DNA from 2 places in the Agromyces sp. NPDC057865 genome. Region 1 is predicted to be linked to the other one. Evidence: predicted binding sites of a transcription regulator. Region 1 holds the regulator's gene; the other holds the start of a gene.
What was found. The regulator HspR, encoded in region 1, represses chaperone genes until heat shock. The targets are predictions, from matches to a motif close to AAGTTGAGTCNNNNNGACTCAACTT.

Region 1 (16,040 bases):
AACAACTACACGCTGTCGCCCATCTCCGACGAGCGGGTGAGCGAGGCGGCGGGCGTGAACTCGGCCGCAGGTTCCTTCGGCCTCTCGTTCGGACTGGCGTTCGCCGGCGCGATCATGCTCGCGACGCTCGCCTTCACGTTCACCGCGATGGCCGACGCGAGCACGGTGCTCTCGTCGGAGCAGCAGCAGCAGGTCTCGACGGTGCTCGAGGAGGACGCGGAGATCATGTCGAACACGGGCCTCGAGGAGCTCCTGGCCGACGAGACGCCCGAGGTGCAGGCCGAGGTACTGGCCATCAACACGGACTCGCGGAACATCGCGCTGCAGGTCGCGCTCCTCGTGCCGATCCTCGCCGGCGTGCTCGGCATCCTGAACGGGTTCCGGATGCGTCGACTGCCCGATCCCAAGGCGTCGGGCGCGAGCGAGGGGATGATGCTCGGCTAGGTTCCGGGCAGCGATGGGGGATGCCGCGTGCGCCGCTGCGCCCGCGCCCCGCACACGGATCGGCCCCCGCGCGCCGGGCCGGAGCCGCGACGCGCGAGGGCCGATGGGTGGCCGACCGCCCGCTGCCTAGGGCAGCGTCCAGGTTGCCGGGGGCTTCACCTGGTCGTACAGCCAGGTCTGGAAGAAGGCGTCGAGATCCTTGCCCGAGACCTCCTCGTACACGGCCTGGAAGTCCTCGGCCGTGCCCGCCGAGTCGTCGTAGCGCTGCAGCCAGAGCTGTGCACCGGCGAAGAAGGCGGTGTCGCCGACCTCGAGCCGCAGGGCGTGGAGCGTGCCAGCCCCGCGGTCGTAGACCTGCCCGGCGAAGAGCCCGAGCGGCTGGGGGTTGCCGACCTGGAGCTGCCAGTAGGAGGCCGGGCGGTTCACGTTGTACCAGTTGTTGTACGCCGTCTGGGCGGTGCGGATGCCTCGCTGCTCGTTCCACAGCCAGGTGGCGTAGGTCGCCCAGCCCTCGTTGAGCCAGATGTCCTGCCAGCGCTCGGGGCTCACCGCGTCGCCGAACCACTGGTGGGCGAGCTCGTGCGCGACCGTGCCCTCGCTCGCCGACGACGAGTACACCGGGCGGGTCTGGGTCTCGAGCGCGTAGCCGACCGAGTCGTTGTCGACGATGGAGCCGAACGAGTTGAACGGGTACTTGCCGAACTTGCTCTCGAAGAAGTCGATCATGGCGACCTGACGTGCCAGGCTCGCGTTCGTCGTGTTGAGCCGCGTGGTCGTCAGCTTCGTGTCCACCGCGTCGATGATCGGCACGCCGCTCGTCGAGGTGTAGGTGTCGCGGAGGTCGAAGTCGCCGACCGACGCCGTCGTGAGGTAGCTCGCCTGCTGGTCGGGCGCGTCCCAGAACCAGGTCGTCCAGCCGTTCGCCGTCTCCTCGGGCTTCGGCTGGACGCCGTTGGCGACCGCGACCTTGCCCGCGGGCACCGTGATCGCGAAGCTGTACGAGGCCTTGTCGGTCTGGTGGTCGCTCACCGGGTACCACGTCATCGAGCCATCGGGCTCGCTCACGACCATCGCGCCGTCGCGCGTCGTGACCCAGCCGTAGAGGGCCTCTTCGATGTCCTCCGGGCGAGTCGTCGTGCCGCCGTACTCGACGACGACCTGCACGTGCTGGCCCGCCTTGATCTTCGGGCGAGGCTGCACCGTGAGCTCCCAGACGCGGGTGGCGTCGTCCTGCACCTGCCAGTAGGCGGCGCCGTCGACCTCGGCGCCGGCGGCCGGCACGGGCACCTCGCCGGCACGCTTGCCGTTGACGGTGAGGGCCGTCACGTCCATGTCGCGCAGGTCGAGGTTGAACCGGTCGAGGTCCTGCGTGGCGACCAGGTCGATCGTCGCGACGCCCGTGAGCTGGCCCTCCAGCGGCGCCGGCGACGCGGCCGGCGGCGTGTACGTGATGTCGAGGTCGTAGTGCTGCACGTCGTACCCGCCGTTGCCCGCGTACGGGAAGTACGGGTCGCCGGCGCCGGTGGCGCCCGCCGTGTAGCGGGGTCCGGGCCCCTTCGGCGCGGCGGCCGCGCCCGTCACGCCGATCCCGGCGACCACCACCAGCGCGACGGTCGCACCGCCGAGCATTCGTCTCCGCATCCTGTCCACCTGTCCTCCTTCACCGTTCCGTCTGACGCACACTTGGGCGAAACCATAGCGGTGTGTGACATGGCGCCGATAGACCCTGAGCGAGGCGCAGCGGGTGATCGGATGCCGCCGCGCATCGCCGCGCGACCGCGCCGCGGCATCCGATCACCGACCGGGACGGCTAGTACTCGACCGCGTCGCGCGAGAGCGGGCACGTCATGCAGTGGCCGCCGCCGCGCCCCCGGCCGAGCTCCGCGCCGACGATGGTGATCACCTCGACGCCGGCCTTCCGCAGCAGCGTGTTCGTGTGCGTGTTGCGGTCGTACGTGAAGACGACCCCGGGCTCGACGGCGACGGCGTTGTTGCCGCTGTCCCATTGCTGGCGCTCGCCCGCGTACCATCCGCCGCCGGGTTCGACCGTGCGGAGCCGGGGCAGTCCGAGCGCGTCGGCGACGACTTCGACGAACGGCCGGCGCTCCTCGGTCACTTCGAGGCCACCGTCGTCGGCCGGACGCAGCGAGAACGCGTGGATGCCGTCGACGATGTCGGGGTAGTACGTCACGAGGTCGCGATCGGCGAACGTGAACACCGTGTCGAGGTGCATCGCGGCACGCAGCTTCGGCATGCCGGCCACCACCACCCGGGTCGCCGCCCCAGCCTCGAACAGCTTCGCGGCGACCTGTGTGATCGCCTGCCGCGACGTGCGCTCGCTCATGCCGATGAGCACGGCGCCGTTGCCGACCGGCATGACGTCGCCGCCCTCGAGCGTGGCCTGGCCCCAGTCCTCCTCGGGGTCGCCCCACCAGACGGTGCTGCCCGTGTATCCGGGGTGGAACTCGTAGATCGCCTTCATGAGCAGGGTCTCGCCGTGCCGCGCCGGCCAGTAGAGGGGGTTCAGCGTGAGGCCGCCGTAGATCCAGCAGGTGGTGTCGCGCGTGTAGATGGTGTTCGGCAGCGGCGCCATGAGGTACTCGTCGACGCCCGATGACTCCCGTGCGAGCGCGAGGGCGTCCGAACGGAACTCGTCGGGCAGCTCGCGGGTGGAGAGCCCGCCGATGAGCAACTCGGCGAGCAGCGCGTCGTCGAGGGAGTCGAGGTAGGCGCGCGTGTCGCCGACGAGGCCGTACCCGACTTCGTTCGCGGTGATCTTGCGGTCGAGCAGCCACTCCCGCGCGCCCGGCACGCCCAGCGTCTCGGCGAGGAGGTCGTGGAGCTCGACCACCTCGACCCCGCGGTCCTGCAGCTTCAGCACGAAGTCGTGGTGGTCGCGCTTCGCGTTGTGCACCCAGAGCACATCGTCGAACAGCAGGGCGTCGTTGTTGCTCGGCGTGAGCCGCTCGTGCCCCAGTCCGGGCCGGCACACGAGCACCCGGTTGAGCTTCCCGACCTCGGAGTGGACCCCGAACGTGGTGGACATGGACGCTCCCTTCCGTCGTGCGCGCGGCATCCGCTCGCACATGATCAGACCTGCACGACCCCCGTCGCGAGCAGCACGACGCCGACCACCGCGAAGGCCAGGACGATTATGAAGATCACCAGGCCCGGCCGGGTGAAGACGCGCGCCCCCTGCTGCCGACGGGCCAGGATGTAGAGCACCGTCGCCGGCGCGAGCAGGATGCAGGCGAGGAAGAGGAACACGTACCCGGCCGCCCACATCAGGAAGAGCGTGTAGAGCGTCGAGATCGCCGCGATGACGAGCTCGCGCGTGCGCCGTGCGGGCTCGACGTCGCCGTAGCCGTCGCGTCGCAGGGCGATCTTGACGGCGTAGGCGCTGGCGAGCGCGTAGGGCGCCAGGGCGAGTGCGGCGGTGAGGTCGAGCGTGAAGTCGAGGGCGTTCCGCACGAACTGCACCGCGAAGAGGATTGCCGTCACGAAGATCGACGTCCAGAGGACCGCGTGCTCGGGCACCTCCCGCCTGTTGAGCACGGCGAAGTGGCGCGGCAGGTCGTTGTCGCGTGCGGCGGCGAATACGACGTCGGCGGCGAGGAGCTGCCAGGCGAGATACGCCCCGAGCACCGAGATGATGAGCCCGACCCGGATGAACGCACCGCCCCATGGGCCCACGGCAGCCTCGAGCACGCCGCCGACCGACGGCTGCGGCAGGTCCGCGAGCTCCGCCTTCGGGAGGATGCCGTACGACAGGATCGAGACCGACGCGAACAGCGCGAGCACCGAGAGGAACCCGAGCACGGTGGCCCGGCCGACGTCCTCGCGGCGCTTCGCGTAGCGCGAGTACACGCTCGCGCCCTCGATGCCGAGGAACACGAAGACCGTGATGAGCATGGTCCCCTGCACCTGCTCGAAGAGCGACTCGCCGCCGGGCGCGTCGGCGCCTCCGCCGAGGTTCGCGACGAACACGTCCCAGTCGAGGAAGAACACGACGAGCACGAGGAACAGGGCCAGCGGCACGAGCTTCGCGAGCGTCACGATGAGGTTGATCCCCGCGGCCTCCTTCACGCCGCGCCGGATGAGGAGGAAGAAGCCCCAGACGGCGGCCACGGAGATGAAGAACGCCGGCCAGGTGTCGCCCTGCCCGAGCAGCGGCTCGAGGTCGGGGAACAGCTGGCTCAGCGTCGTCATGATGAGGACCCAGTAGAACGCGTTGCCGGCGCACGCCGACGCCCAGAAGCCGATGGCCGACAGGAAGCCGGGGTAGAGGCCGAACCCCTCGCGCGCGTAGACGTACACGCCGTTGTCGAGCTTCGGCTTGCGCACCGCGAGGGTCTGGAACACGAGCGCCAGTGTCAGCATGCCCAGCCCGGCGATCGCCCACGCGATCAGGGCGCCGGAGACGCCGGTCTGGCTCGCGAAACGCGCAGGGAGCTGGAACACCCCGGCGCCGACCATCGAGCCGACGACCATCGCCGTCAGGGCCGGCAGGCTGAGCTTCGAGGTCGTCGTCGACGTCTCGGCGGCGGTCGTCATCGGTCGTCCCTCCCCAGTGCTCGATCCCCCAGGTGCGAACGGTGCAGGGCGGGCGCGCGGCCCGATCCGTGTCTAGCGCAGGGCGGATGCCGCCGCAAGGACCGCAGGAAGACTGGGAACTCGCCGAGAGTTGAGTCGAACGCGCTCAAGTCTGGTCGACGCGACTTGACACGAATCTGGACGGTTTGACACACTTGAGCCGTCGGGACTCAAGTTCCGACGCCATTGACTTCGGTCGCGGGCCAGGACGGCCGGGCCGACCGCCGGCAAAGGGGTCTCGAGACGCGTCGCGTTCCGCGGCGCTCCTCGACCACCGGCGCGGCAGAAGGAGAAACACACATGTCACGAGCAGTAGGAATCGACCTCGGCACCACGAACTCCGTCGTGAGCGTGCTCGAGGGCGGTGAGCCCACGGTCATCGCGAACGCCGAGGGCTTCCGCACGACCCCGTCGGTCGTCGCGTTCACGAAGGACGGCGAGGTGCTGGTCGGCGAGACCGCCAAGCGCCAGGCCGTCACCAACGTCGACCGCACCATCGCGTCGGTGAAGCGCCACATGGGCACCGACTGGTCGAAGGAGATCGACGGCAAGACGTACACGCCGCAGGAGATCTCGGCGCGCATCCTGCAGAAGCTGAAGCGCGACGCCGAGCAGTACCTCGGCGACACGGTCACCGACGCCGTCGTCACCGTGCCCGCGTACTTCAACGACGCCGAGCGCCAGGCCACGAAGGAGGCGGGCGAGATCGCCGGCCTCAACGTGCTCCGCATCATCAACGAGCCCACCGCCGCGGCCCTCGCATACGGCCTCGACAAGGGCAAGGAGGACGAGCTCATCCTGGTCTTCGACCTCGGTGGCGGCACGTTCGACGTCTCCCTCCTCGAGGTGGGCAAGGACGACGACTTCTCGACCATCCAGGTGCGTGCGACCGCAGGTGACAACCGCCTCGGCGGCGACGACTGGGACCAGCGCATCGTCGAGTGGCTGATCAAGCGCTTCAAGGACACCACCGGCGTCGACGTCTCGAAGGACCGCATCGCGCTGCAGCGCCTCAAGGAGGCCGCCGAGCAGGCGAAGAAGGAGCTCTCGAGCTCCATGTCCACGAACATCCAGCTGCCCTACCTCTCGCTCACCGAGAACGGTCCGGCGAACCTCGACGAGACGCTCACGCGCGCCCAGTTCGAGAACATGACGAGCGACCTGCTCGACCGCACCAAGAAGCCCTTCGAGGACGTCATCCGCGAGGCCGGCATCAAGGTGTCCGACATCGCGCACGTCGTGCTCGTCGGCGGCTCGACCCGCATGCCCGCCGTCTCCGAGCTCGTGAAGCAGGAGACCGGCAAGGAGCCCAACAAGGGCGTGAACCCCGATGAGGTCGTCGCCGTGGGCGCCGCCCTCCAGGCGGGCGTCCTCAAGGGCGAGCGCAAGGACGTGCTGCTCATCGACGTCACCCCCCTCAGCCTCGGCATCGAGACCAAGGGCGGCATCATGACGAAGCTCATCGAGCGCAACACGGCGATCCCCACCAAGCGCAGCGAGACCTTCACGACCGCCGACGACAACCAGCCGTCGGTCGCGATCCAGGTCTTCCAGGGCGAGCGCGAGTTCACGCGCGACAACAAGCCGCTCGGCACCTTCGAGCTGACCGGCATCGCCCCGGCACCCCGCGGCATCCCGCAGATCGAGGTCACCTTCGACATCGACGCGAACGGCATCGTGCACGTGTCCGCCAAGGACAAGGGCACCGGCAAGGAGCAGTCGATGACGATCACGGGCGGCTCGAGCCTCCCCAAGGACGACATCGAGCGCATGGTGCGCGACGCCGAGGAGCACGCGGCCGACGACAAGAAGCGCCGCGAGTCCGCCGAGACGCGCAACCAGGCCGAGCAGCTCGTCTACCAGATCGAGAAGCTCATCAAGGACAACGACGACAAGCTCCCCGAGGACGTGAAGTCCGAGGTGCAGGGCGACGTCGACGCGCTGAAGTCGGCGCTCGCCGGCGACGACGACGCGGCCGTGAAGTCGGCGTTCGACAAGCTCTCGCAGTCGCAGGGCAAGCTCGGCGAGGCGATCTACGCCTCCTCGCAGCAGCAGCCGGCCGGCGCGAATCCGGGCAACCCCGGTGAGGACGCCTCCGCCAGCGGCACCGACGGCGGCAGCTCCTCCGACGAGGACGTCGTCGACGCCGAGGTCATCGACGACGAGGACGAGAAGAAGTAGCCATGACGGACGAGAACCAGGACCACGACGAGCCGATCATCCGCGACAAGCGGCGGATCGACCCCGAGACGGGTGCGGTTCGGCATCCCGAGGGCGAGGGTGAGGCCGAGGCGACGGATGCCGCATCGGCCGAGCCCGACGACGAGGACGTGCTCACGGTCGACGACATCCTGAACGCGGCGCAGGCCGAGGTGCAGGAGCCGAGCGACGAGCACCTCGCCGACCTCAAGCGCGTCACCGCCGAGTACGCGAACTACCGCAAGCGCACCGAGGCGAACCGGGAGGTCGAGCGGGAGCGTGCGGTCGGCGCGGCGGTGTCCGTGCTGCTGCCCGTGCTCGACGACCTCGACCGGGCCGAGAAGCACGGCGACCTCGAGGGCGACGCGCCCTTCGCGACCATCGCGGCGAAGCTCCGCGCGGCGGTCGAGAAGCTCGGGCTGACCCCGTTCGGCGAGGTCGGCGAGCCGTTCGACCCGACGCGGCACGAGGCGATCTTCCAGCAGCCGTCCGACGAGGTCGACACCGACACGGTCGGCGACGTCGTCGAGACGGGATACCTGCTCGGCGGCACGCTGCTGCGTGCGGCGAAGGTCGTCGTCAAGACGCCGCAGGAGTGATCCCGGTCGTCGAGTAGCGCCGCCGAAGGCGACGCGTATCGAGACGCTCAGAGGTCTCGATACGCGTCCGGCTCAGCCGGGCGCTCCTCGACCACCGGTTCATCAGACAGACTCAGAAGAGGAGGTGCCGATGGCCAGCCAGGATTGGTTCGACAAGGACTTCTACCAGGTGCTCGGCGTCTCCAAGGACGCGAGCGACGGCGACATCAAGAAGGCGTACCGCAAGCTCGCGCGCAAGTACCACCCCGACCAGAACCCGGGCGACGCCGCGGCCGAGGCGCGCTTCAAGGAGATCAGCGAGGCGCACTCCGTGCTCGCCGATCCCGAGGAGCGCAAGGAGTACGACGCGATCCGGGCCATGGGCACGGGCGCGCGGTTCACGGCTCCGGGCGCCGGCGGTGCGGGCGGCTTCGAGGACGTGTTCGGCGGCATGTTCGGCGGCCCGGGGGGCGCCGGCGGCGGCACGCGCTACACGTTCCAGCAGGGCGGCGACTACGACGACCTGCTCGGGGGCCTGTTCGGCGGCGGCCGCTTCGGCACGCCGAGCGGCGGCTACCGCGGCTTCGGCGGCCCCACGAAGGGCCGCGACGTCACCGCGTCGACCACGCTCGACTTCATCACCGCCACCAAGGGCGACCAGATCACGCTGCAGACCGCCGAGGGCAAGCCGATCACGGTGCGCATCCCCGCGGGCGTGGCCGACGGCCAGAAGATCAAGCTGCCCGGCAAGGGCCACCCGTCGCCCGACGGCGGCGAGTCCGGCGACCTCATCCTCACCGTGAACGTGCGCAAGCACCCGGTGTTCGAGCGCGACGGCCTCAACCTGCGCGTGACCGTGCCGGTCACGTTCGCCGAGGCGACGCTCGGCGCCACCATCCAGGTGCCCACGCTCGGCGGCGAACCCGTGAAGCTCCGGGTCGCGCCAGGCACCCCGAGCGGACGCGTGCTGCGCGTGAAGGGTCGCGGCGTCGAGACGAAGAAGGGCACGGGCGACCTGCTCGCCGTCGTGCAGGTGGCCGTGCCGTCGCACCTCTCGAAGGACGCCAGCGAGAAGCTCGAGGAGTTCGCGGCGCTCCTGCCCGACGAGGACCCGCGTGAGGAGCTGCTCGCGAAGGCGAGGAGCCAGCGATGAACGAGTCGAGCCCGCTGTTCGTGATCTCGGTGGCGGCCGACCTCGCCGGGATGCACCCGCAGACGCTGCGGCAGTACGACCGCATGGGGCTCGTCTCGCCGACCCGCACGGCGGGCAAGTCGCGGCGGTACTCGATGCGCGACGTCATGCAGCTGCGCGAGATCGCGCAGCTCTCGAGCGAGGGCGTGAGCCTCGAGGGCATCCGTCGCGTGCTCGGCCTCGAGGACGAGGTGCAGGGCCTGCGGGCCCGCGTGCGCGAGCTCGAGGCCGCGCTCGCCGACGAGATGCTCAACCGGCCCGGCCGCCGGGTCTTCGCCGCCGGATCCGCGGGCGACATCGTGTCGCTCCGCACCGGCACTCGGATGCGCCGCGAGAACGCCCTCGTCGTGTGGCGGCCGCTCGACCGCGAGTAGTCCTCGACCTCCTGCTGTTTCCTTGCGCCCCCGACGGTCGTGCGCGAGGCTCGCTCCGGGGGACCTCCCCGGGGGAAGGAGCACACATGGAACAGCGCGAACCGTCCGAGGCCGTCACGGCGGCGAACCAGGCGGCGCTGGCGGCGTTGCCGTTCGACGATGACGCCGACTTCGCGGCGGCCGATCGGGGCTTCGTCGGCACGCTCGACGATCCGGCCGTGCGCGACGAGGGCGGCACGGTCGTGTGGGATGCCTCGTCGTTCGACTTCGTCGACGGGGACGCGCCGACGTCGGTGCATCCGAGCCTGTGGCGCCAGTCCAAGCTCGTCGCGAAGCACGGCCTCTACGAGGTCGTTCCCGGCCTCTACCAGGTCCGCGGGCTCGACCTGTCGGTCACGTCCTTCATCGAGGGCGACACGGGCGTGATCGTCGTCGATCCGCTCATCTCGAAGGAGACCGGAGCCGCGGCGCTGGCCCTGTATCGCCGGCACCGTGGCGATCTCCCCATCGTCGCGGTGATCCACACGCACAGCCACATCGACCACTTCGGCGGCGTGCTCGGGATGGTGACGCAGGAACAGGTCGACGCCGGCGACGTACAGGTCATCGCGCCCGAGGGCTTCGTCGAGCACGCGGTCGCCGAGAACGTGTACGCCGGCGTCGCGATGGGCCGCCGTGCCGGGTACATGTACGGCGCGCGGCTCGACCGCGGACCCAAGGGCCAGGTCGGCGCGGGCCTCGGCCAGACCACCTCGACCGGCCAGCCCGGGATGATCGTGCCGACGCTCGACATCCGCGAAACCGGCGAGACGCACGTGATCGACGGTGTGGAGATCGAGTTCCAGATGGCGCCCGGTACCGAGGCGCCGTCGGAGATGCACTTCTACCTTCCGGGCTTCAAGGCGCTGTGCATGGCCGAGAACGCCACGCACACGCTGCACAACCTGCTCACGCTGCGGGGAGCGCTCGTGCGCGATCCCCACGTCTGGTCGCAGTACCTCACCGAGGCGATCGAGCGCTATGGCGACCGCGCCGAGGTCGTGTTCGCCTCCCACCACTGGCCGACCTGGGGCAACGACGAGCTCGTGCGGTTCCTGTCCACGCAGCGCGACCTCTACGCCTACCTGCACGATCAGACGCTCCGCATGCTCAACCAGGGCCTCACCGGCGCCGAGATCGGCGAGGCGTTCGAGCTCCCGCCCGCACTCGAGAACGCCTGGAACGCCCGCGGCTACTACGGCTCGGTCAACCACGACGTGAAGGCGATCTACCAGCGGTACATGGGCTGGTTCGACGGCAACCCCGCGCGTCTCTGGCCGCACCCGCCGCAGGCGCTCGCGGAACGGTACGTGGACGCCATCGGCGGCATCGACCGCGTCGTCGAGCTCGCGCAGGCGGCGTTCGACGCGGCCGACTATCGATGGGCGGCGACCCTGCTCGACCATGCGGTGTTCGCGGATGCCGCGCACGAGGGTGCGCGGGCCCTCTACGCGGACACGCTCGAGCAGCTCGGTTACGGGGCGGAGAACGGCACCTGGCGGAACTTCTTCCTCTCCGGTGCGACCGAGCTCCGCGAGGGCAACTTCGGTACCCCCACCTCGACCGCCGCACCGGCGATCCTCGCCCAGCTCACCCCCGAGCAGCTGTTCGACGCGGTCGCGATCCGCGTCGACGGTCCGCGGGCGTGGGACCTGGACCTGGCGCTCGACCTCACCCTCACCGACCTGGGCCGCAGCTTCCACCTCACGCTGCGCAACGGTGTGCTGGTCTACGTCGAGCGCGAACCGGCGCCGGATGCCGCGCTGCACCTGACGCTCGACAAGCCGCGCCTGCTCCGGCTCGCCGGCGGCGACCTGTCACCCGAGGGCATCGAGGTGGACGGCGACCTCGACATCCTGCGTCGGCTGATCGACGTGCTCGACCAGGGCGATCCGTCGTTCGACATCGTGGTGCCCTAGCGCGCCGAGCCGGGTCATGTCACGGCGCTCGGGTCAGCCCCAGGCCGACTCGGGCGCCGTGATCACCTTCACGGGCGCCGTCGACCAGTGCGAGCCGTACCCGTAGTGGCTCCCCGCCCACGGCGACGCCCAGATCGCCTGCGCCGTGGCGTTCGCGTCGTTCCCCGCTTCGAGCGAGGCCTCGATCGCGTCGTAGAACGAGTACCGCCGCAGGCTGTCGGCGGCGTACTCGGCCGCGATCGAGAGGGTCGCGTAGCTGCCGAGGCCGGATCCGCCCCCCGAGCCGTTGCCGTTGTTCAGCGGGTTGTTGCGGTTCCACCAGTTGTCGGGACCGTTCTCCTGCCGCATCCATCGCAGCATCACGTCGATGTTCGCCTGCGTGATCGGGAAGTCGCCGTAGATGAGCACGAGCTCGGCCCAGTCGTGGTTCGTGCCCGACTCGACGAGTGTCTCAGGGCCGGTCGTCGTGACGTAGGACTCGTGCGATACGTCGGGAGCGGCGACGTCGCCGGCCACGCTCACGGTCTGCGTCGCGCCAGAGAACGCCTCCCCCGCGCCGGGCGGCTCCGAGGCCGCGGGCGCCGGGGGCGTGAGCGCGTAGGTCAGCCCGAGCGAGAGCACGGCGATCGCGGCGGCGAGCGGCGCGAGGCGGCGGCCGATCCGGGCACGGTGCTCGAGGCCCGCGGCGTGGATCCTCGCCGCGCGCCGCTCCCCCTGAACCGGTCGCCCTGCTGCTGGCATGCGGGCACGAGGGTAGCAAACCGAACCGGGAGCCGCACTCGGGTTGACCCGCCACGCGTAGCCTTTCACCATGGTCCTGGACTTCGCCCTGCTGCGTCGCCACCCCGACGTCGAGGGGCATGGGCTCGAGGCGTCGGATGCCGCGGACCGCCTGATCCTCGACGAGTCGACGCCGCTCCTGGCAGGCGCCGGCGACGGCGGCGTCGTGGTGCTCGACGACGCCTACGGGGCCCTCGCGCTCGGCGCCGCCGCGGCGGGAGCCCGTGGCATCCGCGTGCATCAGGACCTCGTCACCGGGGAGCGGGCGCTCGCCGCCAACGCCGAGCGCGTGGGGCTCGCCGACCGGGTGCGGTCGCTTCCGCTCGGCGCCGACCTGCTCCGCGACGCGCGCCTCGTGCTCCTGCGCCTGCCGCGGTCGCTCGACCGGCTCGACGAGCTGGCCGGGCTCGTGGCCGCCTACGCGGCATCCGACGTGGTCGTCGTCGCGGGCGGGCGCATCAAGCACATGTCGCTCGCGATGAACGATGTGCTCGGCGCCTGGTTCGAGCGCGTCGACGTGTCGCATGCCCGCCAGAAGTCCCGCGTGCTCGCGGCGCGCGGCCCGCGGGCCCAGCGGCAGCCCTCGGCGCCGGGCTGGCCGCGTGGCGAGCGGCACGACGACGTCGGCGTCACGGTCGTCGCGCACGGCGGCGTGTTCGCCGGCACGGGCATCGACATCGGCACGCGGTTCCTGCTCGAGCACCTCGACGGCGCGGTGCCGGATGCCGCGTCCGCCGTCGACCTCGCGTGCGGCTCGGGCGTGGTGGCCGCGTGGCTCGCCCGCAGGCGCCCAGGACTGCGCGTCACGGCGACCGACCGCTCGGCGGCGGCCGCGGCATCCGCTCGCGAGACCGCGGAGGTGAACGGCGTCGCCGATCGGGTGACCGTCACGCACGCCGACGCGCTCGAGCTCCTGCCCGACGCGAGCGAGGCGCTCGTGGTGCTCAACCCGCCGTTCCACTCGGATGCCGCGCTGCACACCGGCATCGCAGCGCACCTGTTCGACGACGCGGCTCGCGTGCTCGCACCGGGCGGCGAGCTGTGGTGCGTCTGGAACTCGCACCTGCGCTACCGGCCGCTCCTGGAGCGCGCGGTGGGGTCGACCCGCCAGGTCGCGCGCAACCCGAAGTTCACCGTCACGGCCTCGCGGCGCCCGGGATGACCACCGACGAGCGCCCCCGCGCGGGCGACGATGCGACGCGCCCGGCACGACCCGCGCGGGCCGCGGATGTCCCGGCCTCCGCGCACGAGCAGCGGCTCACCCCGGTCGAGCGGGCGATCGATCGCGCGGCGCACCGCCTGCTCGCCGACGCGTCCCACCGTGGCATACGTGCCGGGCTCATCGAGTTCCTCGTGTTCGGGGCCAAGCAGGCGTGGGCCTGCGTCTTCGGTGCGGCGCTGCTGGCCGTGATCGTCGCGGCCCGGCTCTGGTACCCCGACGACGCGGCCCTCGCGCCGAACGACGCGCTCACGATCGCGGCCGTGCTCATCCAGGTCGTGATGGTCGCGACGCGGCTCGAGACGGGTCGGGAGCTCTGGGTCGTCGTGCTGTTCCATCTCACGGGCACGGTCATGGAGATCTTCAAGACGGACGTCGGGTCGTGGGCCTACGATGACGGCGGCGTGCTGCGCATCGCGGGCGTCCCGCTGTTCTCGGGGTTCATGTACGCCGCCGTCGGCTCCTACCTCGTGCGCGTGCACCGGCTGTTCGACCTCGGCTTCACGCGCTACCCGCGGCGCTGGCTCACCGAGGTCGTCGCGGCCGGGATCTACGCGAACTTCTTCACGCACCACTTCATCGTCGACGTCCGCTGGGTGCTCCTCGCCGCGGTCGCGCTGCTCTGGTGGCCGACGGTCATGCACTTCCGCGTGTGGCGTCGCACGTACCGGATGCCGCTCCTGCTCGCGTTCGCGCTGGTCGCGCTCTTCATCTGGATCGCCGAGAACATCGCCACCTGGGCGGGCGCGTGGTTCTACCCCGACCAGGCCGACGGATGGCAGCCGGTGTCGGTGTCGAAGCTGGTCTCGTGGTTCCTGCTCATGATCATCTCGGTGGTGCTCGTCACGTTCGTGTACCCGCCGCGGACGCCGGCGGCGGCGTCCGATCGGGCCGTCGCAGCATCCGGGTTCCGTCGGGCGGGCGCTCGTGGAAGGCTGGACGGGTGACGCCCACGCTCGAACAGCTCGACGCCGACACGACCACACAGGACGTGTCGGAGCAGCCGTGGCGCACGATCGTCTGGGACGATCCGGTCAACCTCATGACGTACGTGACGTACGTCTTCCGCACGTACTTCGGGTACCCGCGCGAGGTCGCCGAGAAGCTGATGCTGCAGGTGCACCACGAGGGTCGCGCCGTCGTGGCATCCGGCAATCGCGAGGCCATGGAGCGGCACGTGCAGGCGATGCACGGCTACGGCCTGCAGGCCACGGTGTCGAGGGCCGAGACGTGATCGTCGCCGGGCGCAGCGGCGGCGAGGGCGTGCGCATCGTGCTCGAGGTCGAGGAGGCGATGCTCCTTTCCGAGCTCGCCGACCAGGTCGACTCGGTGCTCCTCCTCGGCGAGGCCGACGATCCGGCGCTCGGGCGGCTGCTGCCGAACGCGTACCCCGAGGACGCGCCGGCGTCGCAGGAGTTCGGCCGGTACACGCGCGAGAGCCTCGTCGACGGCAAGCGCCAGGCGGCGCAGCGCGTCCGCGACGCGACCGCCGTGGCCGACGGCGACGAGGGCGTCGTGCAGATCGAGCTCGACCAGTCCGAGGCGTGGGGCTGGCTCACGTTCCTCACCGACCTGCGGCTCATCCTCGCCGAGCGCGTCGGCATCGTCGAGGAGGACGACGACGAGGCCGACGAGACGCGCGACGACTACCTGCGCGCGGCCTACGAGTGGGCGGGCTTCGTGCAGGGCTCGATGCTCGAGGTGCTCGACCCGACCGACTCCTGAGCTCCGCGCGGGTTCGAACCGAGCGGATGCCGCGGGCCGGGCATTCCGGACGATCGCCGCAACCGATGCGTGACACCGAGCGATCCGGCTGGCATCCTGATCCCCACAGCGGCCGCCTGGGGCCGCGGGAGGGAAGCCCCGATGACCGCTCCGACCAGCACCGCCCCCGCGCGCAGCACGCAGCCGTCCACCTCGATCCGCCGCGTGCTGCGGCATCCGGCGGAGAACGCGGAGTCGCTCGAGTCCGTCGCCCTCCTCGCCGGCGCCGCCGCGTTCCTGGTCGGCCTGGCCGTGGCCTGGATCTTCTTCTGGGGCCGGAACGTCCCGATCGCCGGACCCGCTTCGCTCGGGCAGTTCGTCGCGATCGGCGGCGCGGTGGTGGCCATCGTGGCGTTCGTGCTCGGCCGGGTGGTGCTCCGCAGGCCGGCACCGTCGCTGCAGGACCGCGTGGACGACGGGCTCGAGGTGCAGGGCGCCCGCCTGCACTGGTTCGACATCGTGGCGCTCGCGCTGGCGCACGCCGTGATCGTGCTCCTCGGCTGGATCGGCCTCGCCGACCTGCTCGAGCGCAGCTTCATCGGCGCGGTCGTCTTCACGTTCCCGGCGGCCGTGCTCTCGGGCGTCGCGTTCGCCGTGACCGCCTACGCGGTGTTCCTCTCGTCGGCGCGGCTCACCCCGATGCTGCTGTCGCTCGTGCTGGCGGTGTTCCTCGTCGTCGGCGCGCTCGCCAGCATGCTGAGCTCGAGCGACCCCCAGTGGTGGCAGAAGAACCTGTCGGCGCTGGGCATCACCAACGACGTGTCGTCGCTCGCGTTCAACCTGACGCTCATCATCGCGGGCGCGATCGTCACGATCATCGCCCGATACGGCACGGCGAGCCTGCCGACCTCGACGCCGCTCGACCTCCGGCACCGCAACCTGGTGCGCGTGAGCCTCGCCCTCATCGGCGTGCTCCTCGCCTGCGTCGGCATCTTCCCG
Region 2 (16,040 bases), 590 kb from region 1:
CTTGACCTCCGTGCGATTCCCAAGTGTTCCGGGTGGTCACGTATACGCCGGAGCACGCGTCGTGAACGAGTTCGTAGTCGCAGTCCTCAACCGCTCTGCCGGCCGCGTGCTGTGCCGTCCCCGTCGGGCCCAGCCAGCGGTAGGTCGTATACGGAAGCTGTACGCGCCCACTTCGCGGTGCCGCCGCGATCGCCGCCATGAGGGGCCCGCGTTCCGGGAGCGTGTCCGCGTCGCCGATGACGATCACGTCATCAGCGTGGCACGCTTGGGCCACGGCGAGGTTGCGGATCCGTGAGAGCGAGAACAGGTCATCGCCCGTATCGAGCGTGACGACCCGGAACGCCGGCAGCGTGCGCGAGTACCAGGCCACGACGCGCTGGAAGGCGTCGAGACGCGATGGCGCGGGCCGCCAGGGAATGACGATCGCGTGAGTCATGATCGAGGCTCATGCGCTGAGCGCATCGAACGCCCGCTCTGGACCCGGTCTTTCCCGTTGACCGGCCGCCACAGCCTCGAGCCTGAGACGGGCGTCGTTCCCCAGCGCTAGGGCGGCGGCGATTCCTCGGCCCAGCTGTTCGACCGTCGCGGAGTTGGGGTCGAGTACGACGCCGAAACCGCTGCGCTCGGCGGATGCGGCGCCCGCGAACTGATCTGATGAGAACGGCAGCACCACGAGCGGAACTCCCTGGCCTATGGCTTCGGTGACCGAATTGTTCCCTCCGTGGGTGATGGCCAACGCCGCGGAGCTGAGCAGGCGGACCTGTGGCAGGTAGGTGCGAACGAGCCAGTCGGCGGGAAGGTGCCCGAGCTGCGCGACATCCGTGGATCCCGTTGCGATCGCCAGCCGCAGACCGAGCGATCGCGCGGCGTCGACGATACGGAGCAGGACATCGCGCCGGACCGACAGGAAACTGCCGAAGCTGACGTATGCGAACCGTTCCGCGTCGCCGATCCAGGCGTCGATGTCCGGCTCCACCTGTTCGGCCCGGAGGGTCGCTCCGAGGAACCCCTTCGTCGAGAAGTGTTCGCGTCGTTCGGCGTCGACGAGTTCGGCCGGGTAGTTGTGCAGCACCAGCGGGCCGTGAACAGCGAACGCATCGGATGTCGGTCGAAAGCTCCCACCGAGCCGCGCACCGACTCGGTTCCACTCGGACGTGAAGCGACGTGCGACGAGTTCGCACAGCGACCGCAGTTCCGCGAGATCGCCGGACGTCGGACGGAACACCGACGGCCAGACCGGTGGAAACCCGTACATCTCCTCGCCGATCGGCAGGGCGGTGGGATGTCCCAGCACGACGTCCCCGTAGGCGACGCCGGCGGAGTCGAGTCCCAATCGAGCGCTGAATGCGAGGTGATCCACGAGGATCCGGTCGGGCGCAATGTCGTCGACGATGCGCAGGGTGGCGCGGGCAGCAGTTTCGGGCTCCCACATGAGATCCGCGAGCCGCTCGATCGCTTGGTATCGCAACGTCGGGATGGCGCCCTCCTCGGTCGACGCGAAGAATCCTCGGAGGGAGTCGGCCTCGTCGCGTGGTTGCTCCGCTGGGTCGATGACTCCAGCATTCGAGCCGCGACCCAGGCGCAGGTCGGACCGCTCGAAGCCGAAATCCTCGACGATGTCGGCGGTCGCGGGGCCGCTGGCGATGACCACGCGTTCTCCTCGGTCTCCCCAGGCGGTGGCCAAGGTGGCGAGGGGAAGGAGGTGGGAGGCGTAGTCGGGACTGATCACCAGGAGAGTCATTTCGCCACGTCCAGTCGTTCGAATCGTCCAGGTTCGTCGTGCGCGACCTCACGGTAGAGCGCTCCGAGCAGCTCGGACATGCGCTCGATGGTGAATCGGTCGCGGACCATCCGTTGCGACCGCTCGGAACGCGCGGTGCTGTCCGGATCACCCGCTTGGGTCAGCGCTGTGTCGAGCGCCACGCGAAGGCGCCGCACATCGGTTGTGGCTGTGAGGATCCCGGTGACGTCGTCTTCGACATACGTGGCCGGGCCACCGGCGTCCGGCGTGACGACGAGCAGTCCCGTCCCCATCGCCTCGAGCACGGCGATGCCGAATTCCTCCTTCACGCTTGCGCAGGCGTACACACCGCCTGGCGCCACCAGATCACGAAGCCCCAGCCGCGCTGCGGCGAGCCATCGAAGCGCAATGTCGTTGGCGCGGTGGCCGGGGAGAAGGAGGCCCGCAGCGGATCGTTCCGCGGACGGCACGACGTGTTCGATGAGCTCGAGCTGCTGGCGCTCATCGAACGAAGGGCGCTCCAGATTCCCTCCGATGATCAGGAGGTTCGCGCGTCGCTGCAGCGGCGAGCGCGCCCAAGCCCTCACCAGGGTGGCCATCCCCTTGACCCGATGGAGTCGGCCGAGGCTGACGATGAGGGGGAGACCACGGCGCTCCGGAGACAGTTCATCAATGAGCGCACGCAGCTCGGCGATCGCCGGCACTGGCTCGCCGCCTTCAGCGTGTGCTCGCACGTCAGCGATCGCCAGGTCGATCGCCTTCATATCGACTCCCTCCGGCACGACTGCGTGACGCGCTGGAGTCACGGTGAGATCGATCCCAACGAGTCGACGTAGTTCCTCGTGCAGTCGGGGTCGCGGAAAGAGCACCGTCCGCGAGGCTCCGGCCGCGAGTCGTTGCACCAACTGCGCCCGGAACCAGAAATGCTCGGCGAAATCGACTCGACCGAAGTTGTCACGGCGGAGGGCGCCGGATCCCTCGAGCGAGTCGATCAGCGCGTGAGGGTCGGGGGCCAATGTGAACACGTACGGTATGCCGAGATCACGGGCGACATCCGCGGCGGCCAGGCTGCCGACGTCGGCCATCCGGAGATGCAACAGATCGACGTTGCCCGCGTGCTGCAGGATCCGTCGAATCCCCAGCCGCACCGCGGCCCTCATCGGCCAAGCCTCTGCCACCGACTCGGCGACTCGGTACAGGGGAACCTGCACCAAGGAGTGCCCCGGTCGGCCGGTGCTCAGTGCCGAGAGGCTTCGGATCCCGTCGCTCGTCGAGCCGCGCGACAAGGTGAGGACGCGGCCCACTCCAGTACCAGAATCACTGGCGAGCGCATCGCCCAACCTCACGAGGAGTGTGGCGATGCCGCCGTTATCACCGGATCCGGCCGAGCTCAAGTACGAATCGATGTCGGCATGCAGGAAAAGCTGCGCCACCGTGAGTCCTTCATCGTGCGGCAGCGGAATCGCGGTCGATGGTTGCATGTCGATGAGCGTGAGACGTGCGACCTCCGCCAGCGATCCATCTGTGGCGGTGAACGACCTGACAAGACTGGTGAGCCGAGCATACGGGGGCCGCTGACCCAATGCCGAAACCGCGGTGGCCCGAACGGGGTCGGACTCGCTCGCATCCATCGCCACATCCGCGAGTGGCGTGATCGGCATCGGTCCTGGAACCAGGCCCATCGTCTCCACCACACGTGCGCGCGCCTCGGACTCGTCGGTGCGGGCCAGGACGTGTATGGCACCTCGCACCACCAGGTCGGCGGCTGAGGACGACCACCGCTCGAGGGTCTGCTGAGCGAGCATTCCCGAGAATCCGCCGGCCGTGGTCATCTCGAACAGTGCGCCAATGGTGTCAGCGCGCGGCTGCCCCGCTCCGAGAGCCCATGCCGCGTGCTGTCGGACGAAGGCCCGATCATCGGAGAGGAACCGGACGAGCCAACGTCCAGCTTGTTCGTCGTGCACGCTTCCGAGTGCATGCATGCACGCAACAGCGGTGAGCTCGTCATCGCCCCTGACCACGTGCGACAGCAGTCGAACGGTGGAAGCCCGGGCGTCTCGCCCGGCTTCAGCGGTCAAGTCGTCGGCGAGGCGCAGTGCCTCCACGATCGTTCTGGCACGGTACACGCCATCGAGCGCGGTCAGTACTCGCAAAGCTGCTCCCCTCCCCTCAGGCTCTGCAACCTTCGATCGCTTGTGCAAGGTCCGTGAAGAACAGCGACTCTTGGGCCGAGTATCGGTTCCGACCTGGGGCGCCGACATCCATCGTCGGTGTGAATCTCGCATCCGACGGTTCTCGCGAAGTGCGGGAAGCTCGAAGGAATCCGACTTCGAGCATGTGAACCTCGAGGCGGTCGGTAGTGCAGAGCACGAGCCGATCGAACATGCGGCGAGCGTCCCTTGGAATGGTGTGCCCACGAGGGGATGACGACACTGAGGAGTCGTTCGAACATCTGTCCTCCGAATGTGATCCGCGTCGAGGCTTGCAGCACCGCAGCATGCGCGCTACACCCTCATCAATTCCTTCCGGCTCGTTCAGTGCATCGGATGCATCGACTTGGGATTGGAATGCGAAGGACTCGAATCCGGCGACGTGGCTGATCCACCCGAGTCGGCGCGCGGCACAGACACCCTCGGAGCATCGGGACCCACGTGCGCTCATCGACGAGTACGGCCACCACTTCGGTGCCCACGGTCGAGAAGCTCGCCGGGCTGCTACGTCAGCTCGTCATGGAGCTGGAGGGTTCGGCTGAGCTGCACTGCATCAGGTCCGCGTCGAGGAGAGGGTCCCTTCCGTGCCGCGGGCTTCGGTCATGGCTCGAGCGTCGAGAGGGGTTCGCCGATCTCGACGATGTACGTCGAGAGCATGTGACCCACCTCGGGGCCGAGATCGGTCGCGTTGTGCGCCACGCCCGGCGGGATGAGGAAGCCGTCGCCGGCGTTCAGCGTGAGCGTGGTGGCGTCGCGGATCTCCATCCGAACCGTGCCGCCCACGATGTAGCCCACCTCTTCCCCGGGGTGGTGGTGCCAGCCAGAAGAGACTCCGACGGGGATCTCGGTGAGCACCTGCACGATCTCCCGGCCGGGAATCGAGGATGCGGCGCGTTGCACCTCGGTTCGCTTCAGCTTCTGCGTGAGCTCGTCGCGTGGGTCGTCGGTCATGGTTCCGTCTCCCTTCGTCGTCGTTCGCGAGTTTCCACGGTCCGCTGCCCCCGCATACATACGGCAGCACCGGCCCGCCGCGACTCACGTCGCGAGGAAACGCAACAGGTGACCGTTGATCTCCTCGGCATGCGTCACGCACCCGACGTGCGGCCCACCCTCGATCTCGATGTACTCGGCATCGGGCATTGCTGCGTGGGCGCGCCGACCTTGGTTTTCGAGGTCGAGGATGCGGTCGGCGGTGCCGTGCAGCAGCAACGCGGGCACGTCGATCTTCTGGATGTCGCTCGAGAAGTCCTCGAGCCAGGTGCGGGGGCAGGCCCACGTCGCCCACGGCGACGCGTCCACGCCGGCCGACCACATCGCGCGCACGTTCTCGTCGCTGACCCGCTTCCCGAGGTACTCGTCGAGGTTCAGCATGTCGCCGAGCAGGCCCGTGAGCCACGCGTAGCGGTCGGCGAGAATCGCCTGCTGCGTCGCGTCGACGCCCGCGGCGTCCACGCCGTGCGGGTTGTCCGGCCCCTTTGCGAAGGTGGGGGTCAGGCTCTCGATCAACACGATGCTCCGAACCCGATCAGTGCCGTAGCGTCCGATGTACCGTGCGACCTCCCCCGTCCCGAGTGAGAAGCCGACCAGCGAGACATCCGTGAGATCGAGCGTCCGCATCACGGTGTCGAGGTCGGCGCTGAGCGTGTCGAAGTCGTATCCGGTGATGGGAGCGCTCGAACGACCGAACCCGCGACGGTCGTAGTTGATCACCCGGTAACCGGCGTCGAGCAGGGGATGCAGCTGCGGCTCCCATGACCGGCCATCGAATGGCCAGCCATGGAGCAAGACGACGGCGCGTCCGATGCCCTGATCCTCGTAGTACAGATCGATCGGTGCCGAATTCTCGGCGCCCACAGTGATCGTGCCCATTCTCGAATCCCTCCGCCACGTTGCGATGGGAGCGATGCTCCCTCCTCGATGCCCCAACCGCAATCGGGTCGGGCGGATACACAGGTACCGGATCAGACCACGGCGCGGAAACCTCGAGCCGGGTGATCCGGGTCGCACTCGCCGCCGGTACGCCAGCGAATACACGTCGATCCGCGGCATCCGCTCGCGATCTTCTCTTGGCACTCTCTACCCGAGAGTGCTAATCTGGCCGTAGTTGAGCGACATCGACTCAACTCTTGGAACCGGCCGAACGGCCGACATCAGGGAGGAGAAAGCCATGGCCATGTACTGGGACCCGTTCCGTGAGCTCGACCGCCTCGCTGCGGGCATGCTCGACTCGAGGCAGGGGCCTCGCGTGATGCCCATCGACCTGCACCGCGACGGCGACCACTACGTGCTCTCGGCCGACCTGCCGGGCGTGGACCCCGGCTCGATCGGCGTCGACGTCGACGGCCAGCTGCTCACGATCCGGGCGGAGCGCACGCTGCGCTCCGACAGCGACGTGCAGTGGCTCGCCCACGAGCGACCGAGCGGCTCGTTCCTTCGCCAGCTCACACTCGGCGACGGGCTCGACACCGCCGCGATCAGCGCCCACTACGACAACGGCGTGCTGAGCGTCGTCATCCCGGTGAGCGAGCGCGCGAAGCCCCGCAAGGTCGAGGTGCAGAGCGCGCCGAACTCCGAGCGCGAGATCTCGGCGTCGTCGAGCTGAGCAACCGCCATCACGATCGAGGAGCCGCTTCGCCGTTCGGCGGAGCGGCCTCTCGCACTCTCCGTTCGCCCGAGTCGCCATCCAGCTGACTCGCGGCCTCATCACGTCGAGGAGATGAGACAGATGCAAGCTCATGACGTGTGGCGGCGTTACGACCGGACCCTCTTCCCCATCTTCCATGAGCGGTTCGAACAGAAGTGGGGATCCGGCACGGCACCGTTCCTCGATCCGAGCGTGTACGACAAGGACCAGCCCCGACCGCGAGCCCAATGGATCAACGTCGACACCGGAGCCGCGGTCGCGGTCGTTCCCGTCTGGGAGAACGACCCATCCGCTCGCTCGTTCGCCATCTTCTACCTTCCACCACACGGAGGCATCTGGGTCCTCCGACCTCCCGGGCTGACGGGTTACGTCGAAGATCCGGCCAGCGACAGTTCCCGTGGCGAAGGTTCCATCGCACTCCGTAACGACTCGTTCAAGAAGGCGGTCGCCCATGCCGAGGAGTTCATCTACGGAACCAGACCAGGGTAATCAAGCCGTTCCACGACCCGCGCCGATGCAGGAAGTCTCGAGCGCCGCTCACCCATCACTACCTGACGACTGTCGACGACGCGCCCGTGTCGCGAGCTTCCGCCGCGACCTCCTGAACATCGACGCCCACTTGGACGGGCTGGTCAGGGGGGACCGGAATGGGGCTGGCATCCAGATGCTCGGGCACGAGTTCGATGCCGCCGGTGCTGTTCGCGGAGCGCATGAGCTCTTCGAGCCAGTCTCGGTTGATCTCGGGCGCTTCGGGTTCATCGAACACGAAGCGGACCGGGATCGAGGGATGGAGCCAGACGGTGCTGCGACCCCTGGGCTGGTCATCGGTGTGACGCCAGGACAAGGTGAAGCTCTCGCCGCGGCGCAGCTTCGTCGTGACGGCGACCTTCACGTGTGCGAGTGCGCGATCTTCGATGCCGATCGGGGTTCCGGAGTCACCGTAGTAGAAGGTACCCACGAGCCCAGCGTACGCGTGGGCTCACGGTTTTCGCGATGAGGTGCATCCGAACCCGCGCCGGCCGTGGAAGTACTGGTAGCGGGTGGTACTCGCGCCCGCCGACAGAAGGGAAGTCCAATGAAGCGCATCCTCGCCACCGGTTTCATCGCCGCGCTCGCCACCTTCGGTGCGGCCGGCGCCGCCAACGCCGCACCCGCCGACGTCGCCTGCTTCGGCCAGGTGCACAAGACGATCAACACCGAAGGCGCCCTCGGGTTCACCAACGTCGGAGACGTGGTCAAGGCGCTCGGCGGCCAAGGCAAGAACGAGACCGCCAGGGGCATCTGCGCCGGCTGAGCGGCGCAGGCGATACTCGGCACGTCGTCGGGGGCTCGGAACCTTCCTTCCGGGCCCTCGGCTCATGCCCGGCGGGTGAGCTCCCCGCGCACGATCGAATCACCCGAGTGGGCAGGCTGACCGTCGACCGGTTCGGCCGAGACATCCACGAGCGTGTACTCGTCGAGATCGATGTTCTGCGGGATCGAGAATCGACCGGAGTCTCCGTCGAGGAGGCCGAGGCTGACGAGGCCCGACGCGTCCGCCCGGATCAGCCAGACCTCTCGGACGTCGCCCGGCGGGATCGTCGCATCGAGATCGACGACGACGCTGCGATTCCCGTCGGAGTCCGCTTCGACCGTCGCGGTGCCGGAGGCGCTCCATCCGGGGAACGCGTCGAGCTGGGCGGTCGCGAGCACCTGCGAAGCGGAGTCGGTGTCGCCGGCACCGAGCCGGGCGAACGCGAACGTCAGACCGACGCCAACGAGCACGCCGGTCACCGCGGCGGCGACGGCGATCGGCCACCAGGCTCGATTTCGATGACGCGACGTCCCGGCGCCGGACGGCTCGTTCTGGACCTTCGGCGCGAGCGGACGCACCTGGGCCTGGAGGTCGGGCCGGTTACGCTCGGGAATCGGATCGCCGGCAAGGGCCGGATCCAGGTCGAGCTCTGCATGGATGCCGCTCCACACGGACGGCGGCGGCACCTCGAGGTCCGCCCCGCGCAGTCCTCGACCCAAGGAAACGGTCCGCTGCATCGCCTCGAACTCGGAGCGGCACTCCTCGCACGCATCGAGGTGGGCACGCATCTCACCGGTCGGCTCCTCGCCGTCAAGCGCGAGCACGGCGAGATCTTCAGGCGCGATGTGGTCCATCGTCCACCTCCCAACGTCTGCGCAATCGGATGAGGCTGCGTCGAACATGGCTTTTCACGGTACCGATCGGCAGTCCCATCGCCTCGGCGATCTCCGAGTGGCTGAGGTCGTCGTAGAACGCCAGTTGCATCACCTTCCGGGGCACCGGTTCGAGGCGTTCGAGCTCCTCGGCGACCATCACCCGTTCCGCGAGTCCGTCATCGGGCAACGCATCCCCCGCTGCGAAGGCCTCCGCGGCGAGTGTGTCCTGCAGTCGTCGCGCCTTGGCCCGCGCCTCATGCGCGTCGGCGATGCGGTGCTTCGTGATCCCGACGAGCCACGCACCCAGCGCCGCCCGCTCGGCGTCGTACGTCGCACGGGCCCGCCACGCCGAAATGTACACCTGCTGGGTCACGTCCTCGGCGTCCCCGCGTTCACCGAGCGAGCGGAGCGCGAGGCGGAAGACCAGCGGCGACCAACGAGCGTACGCCTCGCGCAAGGCGCGCTCGTCGCCAGCTGCGAACGCGGACGCCAACTCCTGATCGTCCATCGCGTCGAAGGCCGTGCTCACCGCCAGACGACCACCCCTTCGTCGACCGTCAAGAGCGGGCGCTTCCGCTCGGCCTGGCAGGCGCCGGGTCGCCCGCGCCCCCGCAGTCAGCATAGCGATCCATCCCTCCGCTCATCGGGTCGGCGTCGCGGTGAGGACGAGGTTCGACAGGTAGCGACGCGCGCCGTAGTCGAACTCCCCGCCGCAGGTGACGAGCGTGAGTCGGGCCGGCCCCGAACGATCGAAGGCCCCATCCCAGTCGGCGTCGTCCTTCGGGACCAGGCCGCGGCCCTGCACGGCATACCGATGCTGCGCTCCCGCGGCATCCGTGACGACGATCTCCATGCCGGGCGACGCGTCCCGCAGTCGCGCGAACGGCAACACGTCGTACGTGAGCGAGTCGACATGCGCCGCGATCACCGTGGACCCGGATGCACTCGCCGGCGCCGGTCCGTACTGATACCAGGCGGCGACGGCAGGGTCGTCGATGAGCGCCATGCGGCCCTGCTCGTCGAGGCCGACCGGTTGCACGCTGACGTCGATGCCGAGCGACGGGACCTCGAGCCGCGTCGGCGACGCGGGCGCCGGACCTTGGGCGTCCAACGCCGCCGACTGCCTGGGCACATCGAGCGGGTCCGTGACGGCATCGGGCAGGTCTCCGGCGCTCGTCCCGGCCCGGGAGGCCGGAGCCGCAGCAGCGGCGGCCACGGATGCCACCTCAGCCCCCGATTCCGCCGAGGTCCATCGTGGTCCCGTCATGAACACGAGCACGGCGGAAGCCGCGGCCGAACACCCGATGAGTGCGACCGCGACATCCGCTCCCCGCATCGGGCTCAGCGCTCCGCCTTCGCGACCACGCGGCGGCGGACGACCAGCACGGCCAGCATGGCGGCGGCGACGACGGCGAACGCGATCCCCGACCACAGCCGCAGCTGCTGCTCGGGACCGTTGCTCGCGACCAGGCCCGCAGCGCCGGCCGGGACCCCGTCCGGTGCCGACTGCATGCCGGTGACCGTCTGCACGGCCAGCGCGAGATTGTCGTCCTCCAGGCTGCCCCAGGCGTAGACGACCGTGAGCGTTCCCTCGCTGACGGTCACATCAGCCGGTCCGATGACCGGCTCGGTCGTCCCGGTCGCGGCGACGGATGCGGACACCGTGCCGGGCGCGAGCTCGAGCGTCTGCTCGTCGGGATTGCTCAGGTTCGTGATCACGGGCTGACCTCCGGCGAGCACGTCGACGGCAGGCGCTGCTGCCACGTGGCGCACGGTGAGTCGCCCCTGGCCTGCGGCGATGCCCGACACATCGTTGGCGTACAGGGTCGCGGTCGGATCGCCATCCGCGTCGAGATGCGCCACCGCGGTGTAGTCGCCGCCAGCGTCGAGCGGGAGATCGACGGGCCCGATCGCCGGTTGCGAGGCGTCGGGGGCATCCGACGCGGTGATCGCAACGGTATAGGTGCCGGCCGGCAGCTCGAGTGGGCCGGCGAGATCACCGGGCTCGAAGTCGTCGAGCGTCAGTTCGCCGTTCACGTACACATCGACGGTGAGGTCGGGCACGCCGTGGAGCACCGACAACATCGCCGTGCCCTCCGCCGCGTCCGCCGGTACCGCGGCTCCCAGGGCCAGGAGCGCCCCAGCTCCGATGCCGACCATGATCGTGTTCATGATTCCTCCAGGTCTCGGCCCCGCTAGGCGGAGCATCCGAAGTTCCGTTCACCATCTCCTTCCGCAGGGAGGTGGCGATCGGATGCAGTGGCAGGCGGATTCCTCGATAGCGGACACCGTGGCCGGACGACGGACGCCTCCGGCTGACCTCGACCGGAGGCATCCGTCGTGAAGAATCTCGCGTGCACATCAGAGCGCTCGCAGTCGCCGTCGCTTCCTCACGAGCGGAGACGGGTGGCTGCGCACGGTCGGTGGAGTCGCGTGCACGACCGCTGCATTCGCTTGGTGTGCCGGCCCGTCCCTCAACGCGTTCGCCCCCAAGCGACTGCGGCGGACGGGCCGACATCTCGCCGATGCCCCTAGGATCGGCTGAGACCATCCGACATCGCTGGTACGGATACGCGAAATCGCAGGAGTCCCCCTTGACTTCCCAGCCACTCGCTATCGCCTCGTGCGCTCAGGGTCGACCACCGCCTGCGGCCGTCACTCTCACCATCGACGCGGAATCCCTGCGAACACCCCCACGGCGGTCACCAGTACCGCGAGCACGACGGCTGCCGCGCTCACGAAGACGGAGACCCATCCGGGAATCCCGAAGGCTGAGACGACATCCGGAAGGTTCACCAGGACGGCGGCGCCCGCGCACGCTGCGACCGCCAACATCGCGGCGACCACGCCTACGACGTACGAGGTCGTTGATCCTGCAGCCATTCCTGCCTCCACTCCGCCGATGCGCCCAGGAGCTCCGCCGGTCGCAAGCAGCCCAATGAAACGCCACGAGGAGCCTGGCGACTCGCCCCTTGACAAATCCGCCCGCCCACGACTCGTCAGCGCGCAACGGAGAGACGAAGCAGGCAATCGCGGGCGCAGCTCACGAGGTCGTCGATCCTCGACGCGACCCGACCGACATCGATCCGAGCCTTCGCAGGCCGAGGGACTTCCCGGGAGACGCGAAGTGGGTCCTCCCGAGGGAGGACCCACTCCGCGTTGGGATCAGGCCAGACAGACCTATCCCTTGGCCACCTTGTCGGTGGTCGCACTCCGGACCGTCAGCGGATCGAGCGTCCCGAAGGACCCCGTCACCTCCACGAAGATCCGGCGGTTCTTGTCCTTGTCGGTCAGCACGTAGCTGTCCGAGGGACCGGACTGGATGGGGGTCGGCGCGCCGATCCGGTACCAGTTGTAGGTGAGCTCGGCGTTGCCCGGCGACCAGTCGCCCGTCACCTTCAGTGTCCCGCCGACATTGAGGTCGCCCTCGATGACGGGCGTGTCCGCCGTGATCGTGACCGCGGACGTGAACGAGTAGTCCCCGCCCTCGGCCACTTCGTAGACGTCGTAGCCGTCCTCACGACCCGTGAAGGTCGCGCCTTCGGAGCCGATGCTGACGCTGTCCTCGGATGCCAAGGGCACCCAGACTTCGCCACTGGTGCCCTCGGGAACCGTCACGTCGAGGTCGATGACCTTCGCGTCGTCCTGCGTCCACTTGACGTCGATGTCGCCGTTCGGCGTCGGCACTCGACCTTCGCTCCACTCGAGGTCCGACAGGTGCGGCTTGACCGTCCAGGTCTCGAACCCGGGCTCGACCGGCTTCACGCCCAGCAGGTAGGCGGACATGTTCCACGTCGGACCGCTCGCCCAGCTGTGCGCGAGGCTCTTGTTCGCGTCGGTGAGGTCGCCGTTCTGCTGGTGGTTCTCCCAGAACGCCCCGGTGTAGAACGGGTCGTCCGGGTTCGCCATCCTCGCCCAGAGGTTCTTGGTGAGGGCGAGGGCGTCATCGGTGTTGCCGGACTCGTACCGAGCAGCGAGCTCGAATCCGGAGATGTGCGTGCTAATGAGCGTCGAGTTGTTCGCCTCGGGCGAGAACGGCTGGGGGCCCTGGTCGCCCCACAGGTTGTTCTTCATCCAATCGAGGATGCCCGAGACCTTGTCCTCGGGCGCGACGCCCCACAGCACGGCCATCGAGTTCGCGTCCTGCGGCACGGCGTTGCCCGACTTGTTGCCCGTGTCGACGTTCGACATCTTGTAGACGCCACGCACGGGGTCGAAGAGGGTCGCGTTGATCGAGGCCTTCACCTGGGTGGCGCGAGCCTCCCATGCCGCCTCGTCGGCGGCCCAGACCGTCGCGTCCGCGTTGCCGGGGTCGTTCTCGATCATGTGGCCCGCCAGCCACGCCGCTTCCGTGAGCGCGTGGTAGTAGAGCACGTTCGTCGCGGTCACTGTTCCCGCACGACCGCCGTCGTAGAAGTCCCAGTCGCGACCGTCGCTGCCCGACGTCGTCACGATCAGGCCGTCCGCGTTGGCCAGGCCGAGGTTGTAGTTCATCTGCGCCTTGAGCCTGCTGTACTGCGAGATCGCGAAGTCGAGGTCTCCCGTGTAGCGGTAGCTGTCGACGAGGCCGACCGGGAAGTAGATCGAGTACGCGGTCGAGTAGAACTGGGCGACCGCCGGGACCGAGGTCCAGTTGGCCGACTCGCCGGGGACGGACCCGTTGGCGGCCTGGCGCGACCCCAGCACGCCGATCGAGTTCTCGATGTACTCCGATCCCTTCGGGCCGTACCCGAACGCCGTGTACGTCGACCGACCTGCGTTGAACAGGTCGCCCGCCCAGATCCGGCGGTCGCGCTTCGCGCCGTCGAGGATGACCGGGAACGTGCTGTTGTTCTGGGCTCCGGTCGGCACCATGTTGGTGTCGACGGTGTACGCGCCGGTGTACCAGATGTCGTTCAGCACCTCGTCGCTCGACAGGAACCAGCCCTGGTAGTCGTCGGGGCCGTAGTTCGGGAACTTCGACTCCACGCCGACATCGGAGATGGTGACGGTCCCGGGCGTGGTCAGGGTCACCGCGTGGAACCGGATGCCGCCCTGCAGCGCGTTCGCCGGGGTGGTGTAGGTGCCTGCGCCGGTCACCTGCGTCACGCGGTTGCGAGGCGAGCCGACGCCGGTCCCGAGGTATCCGGCGTTGTCGCCGACGACGTTTCCGGGGGAGCTGACGACGGCGCTGTCGGTGGCGTGGTCCTTCGCGAGCGGGCTGACGGTGACACCCGTGCGAGGGTTGCGCAGCGTCGTGCCGGCATCGAAGCCCGCGGTGACGGCCGGGGCGAACGACAGTCCCGTTCCGTGGAAGACGACCGGCGTCGCGGCGGCGCGATCGGCGGACAGCGCCGTGATTCCGAGACCCGTGCCGGCGGCGCCGGCCGTGCCGACACTCGTCACCGTGACGTTCTCGCCGCCGACGTCGAGGACATCGCCGACCTGACGGCCGGTGGTCGAGGCCACCTTGATGTTGGTCGCGCCCGCAACGGCGGCGGCGGCGAGCGTCGTCTGGCTCGAGGTCCTGCCGACCGCGGTGATGGTGACCGCCTGCTGGCTGGACCCCGTGCCGATGAGCAGTTCGGCGCCGACGGGGAAGTTGTTCGTCGTCGTCACCTCGACGTTGGTGGCGCCGGGCGCGATCGGCGCGAACGCTGTCGTGGAGACCGCCGCGAGTCCGATGCTCACGATCGTCGCGGACTCCTGGTCCGCGCCGGTTCCGATGAGCAGCGACTGCCCCACCGTCATCTGCGTCGTGTTCGTCACGTAGACGGTCTCGGAGCCGGCCGCAGCCGGCTTGACGAGCTGCGACTCGTTCTTGCGGCTGATGTAATTGAAGCTCTCGCTGTACGCCGTGCGGACACCGACGGTGCCCGACGACGAGTCCACCGTGAAGTACGGCAGGCCGCCGACCACCGGTCCGTAGTCCAGGATCACGTAGGGAGCGAGTCCCGTGCCGTCCCAGCTGAGGGTGGCCGACCCGCTGCCGCCGGCGACGAGCGCCTCGGCATTCGTCACATTGCCGAACGACCCGGCGACGACCTCGGGGCGCAGGGTGGACTCGCCGGTTCCGAGGACCTCGTCCTGCCATGCCTGCTCCTCCTCCGCCTGTGCCGGCAGCACGGCGAGGGAGGTGAGCGCCAGGGCAGCGACGACGCTCGCCGCCATGCACGTTCGTGTGAATCGCCGGGTTGTGGTGGGAGGCGTCTCGCTCCTCGCCCGAGACGCCGCGCTGTTCGATCGCATTTCTCTCCTTTGAGCCGTAATCGTGAACATGGGGTGAATCGATTCATCCCGTTCAGGTCACTGTAGGGCAATTGCAACGATTTACCAATGGGTCCACTGAATTTCAGACCCACTGCCTCACTGGTTGCATCGTGGTACCGCTCTCATCGAATTGTGCGGTCACATTCCTGGATTTCAGCGAAGATATCCACGTGGGCAAGGTCACCGTGAAGGACGTCGCTGCCGCGGCCAACGTGTCGCCTTCGACGGTGTCGAACTACTTCAATCGGCCCGCCCGCCTCTCCGACGACACTCGGGATCGCATCCGCCGTGCCATCCGGGATCTCGGATTCGTGCCGAACGACGCCGCTCGGCGCCTTCGTGCCGGCACCAACCCCGTCGTCGGCTACATCGCGTTCGAGCTCATGAGTGCGTTCACGCCGGGGATCGCCAACGCGATCGAGCGCGAGGTGGCCGCCCGGGGCATGCACGTGCTCATGGCGAACGACACGGAATCGACGGATCGGGAGCGCAGCTACATCGAGCTCTTCGAGATGCAACGTGTGAGCGGGCTCATCATCGCCCCGGTCGGCGAGATCGAGACGGACCTCCTCGAGCTGAAACGTCGGGGCACTCCCAGCGTGCTCAGCGCACGGCTCGCGACCAGCGACTCCTTGGCCTCCTCGTCGGCCGACGGCATCCTCGGCGGATACCTGGCCGTCTCGCACCTGCTCGAGATCGGATGCCGAAGGGTCGCCTTCGTGACCACCTCGCCCGAGCTGAGGCAGATGAGCGACCGCCTCCAGGGGGCGTTGAGAGCGATGGATGAGCAGCGCGGCGCAACGTTCGAGGTCATCCAGGTCCCGGAACGCAGCGTCGGTGCGGGTGCTGCTGTCGCCGCGGACATCGCGGCGCGAGCCGAGTCGGCCCGCCCAGACGCACTGTTCTGCGCGAATGATCTCCTTGCGATCGGCGTCATCCAGCATCTCGCGGTGCACACCGACATTCGGATCCCTTCCGACGTGGCCGTCATCGGCTACGACGACATCGAGTTCGCCGCCTCGACTGC

Region 2: the regulator HspR is predicted to act here: its motif matches at 6,053-6,077, upstream of ACFVN5_RS05550 (Hsp20/alpha crystallin family protein).

The regions. Positions count from the first base shown of each region.
Region 1 is NZ_JBHVMJ010000001.1:572,253-588,292, forward strand. Features, by position in the region: gene ACFVN5_RS02620 (MFS transporter) at 1-444, shown strand, start outside; gene ACFVN5_RS02625 (M1 family metallopeptidase) at 571-2,085, opposite strand; gene ACFVN5_RS02630 (arginine deiminase) at 2,255-3,490, opposite strand; gene ACFVN5_RS02635 (basic amino acid/polyamine antiporter) at 3,535-4,998, opposite strand; gene dnaK (molecular chaperone DnaK) at 5,338-7,218, shown strand; gene ACFVN5_RS02645 (nucleotide exchange factor GrpE) at 7,221-7,835, shown strand; gene ACFVN5_RS02650 (DnaJ C-terminal domain-containing protein) at 7,966-8,967, shown strand; gene ACFVN5_RS02655 (heat shock protein transcriptional repressor HspR) at 8,964-9,380, shown strand; gene ACFVN5_RS02660 (alkyl/aryl-sulfatase) at 9,467-11,338, shown strand; gene ACFVN5_RS02665 (hypothetical protein) at 11,372-12,079, opposite strand; gene ACFVN5_RS02670 (class I SAM-dependent methyltransferase) at 12,150-13,280, shown strand; gene ACFVN5_RS02675 (DUF817 domain-containing protein) at 13,277-14,284, shown strand; gene clpS (ATP-dependent Clp protease adapter ClpS) at 14,281-14,571, shown strand; gene ACFVN5_RS02685 (DUF2017 family protein) at 14,568-15,062, shown strand; gene ACFVN5_RS02690 (hypothetical protein) at 15,204-16,040, shown strand, end outside.
Region 2 is NZ_JBHVMJ010000001.1:1,165,329-1,181,368, reverse strand. Features, by position in the region: gene ACFVN5_RS05575 (hypothetical protein) at 1-436, opposite strand, end outside; gene ACFVN5_RS05570 (glycosyltransferase) at 446-1,651, opposite strand; gene ACFVN5_RS05565 (glycosyltransferase) at 1,738-3,894, opposite strand; gene ACFVN5_RS05560 (cupin domain-containing protein) at 4,552-4,902, opposite strand; gene ACFVN5_RS05555 (alpha/beta fold hydrolase) at 4,987-5,820, opposite strand; gene ACFVN5_RS05550 (Hsp20/alpha crystallin family protein) at 6,119-6,553, shown strand; gene ACFVN5_RS05545 (hypothetical protein) at 6,677-7,084, shown strand; gene ACFVN5_RS05540 (hypothetical protein) at 7,143-7,553, opposite strand; gene ACFVN5_RS05535 (hypothetical protein) at 7,671-7,889, shown strand; gene ACFVN5_RS05530 (anti-sigma factor domain-containing protein) at 7,952-8,743, opposite strand; gene ACFVN5_RS05525 (RNA polymerase sigma factor) at 8,724-9,293, opposite strand; gene ACFVN5_RS05520 (class F sortase) at 9,405-10,031, opposite strand; gene ACFVN5_RS05515 (DUF4397 domain-containing protein) at 10,106-10,936, opposite strand; gene ACFVN5_RS05510 (alpha-L-rhamnosidase C-terminal domain-containing protein) at 11,945-14,914, opposite strand; gene ACFVN5_RS05505 (LacI family DNA-binding transcriptional regulator) at 15,064-16,040, shown strand, end outside.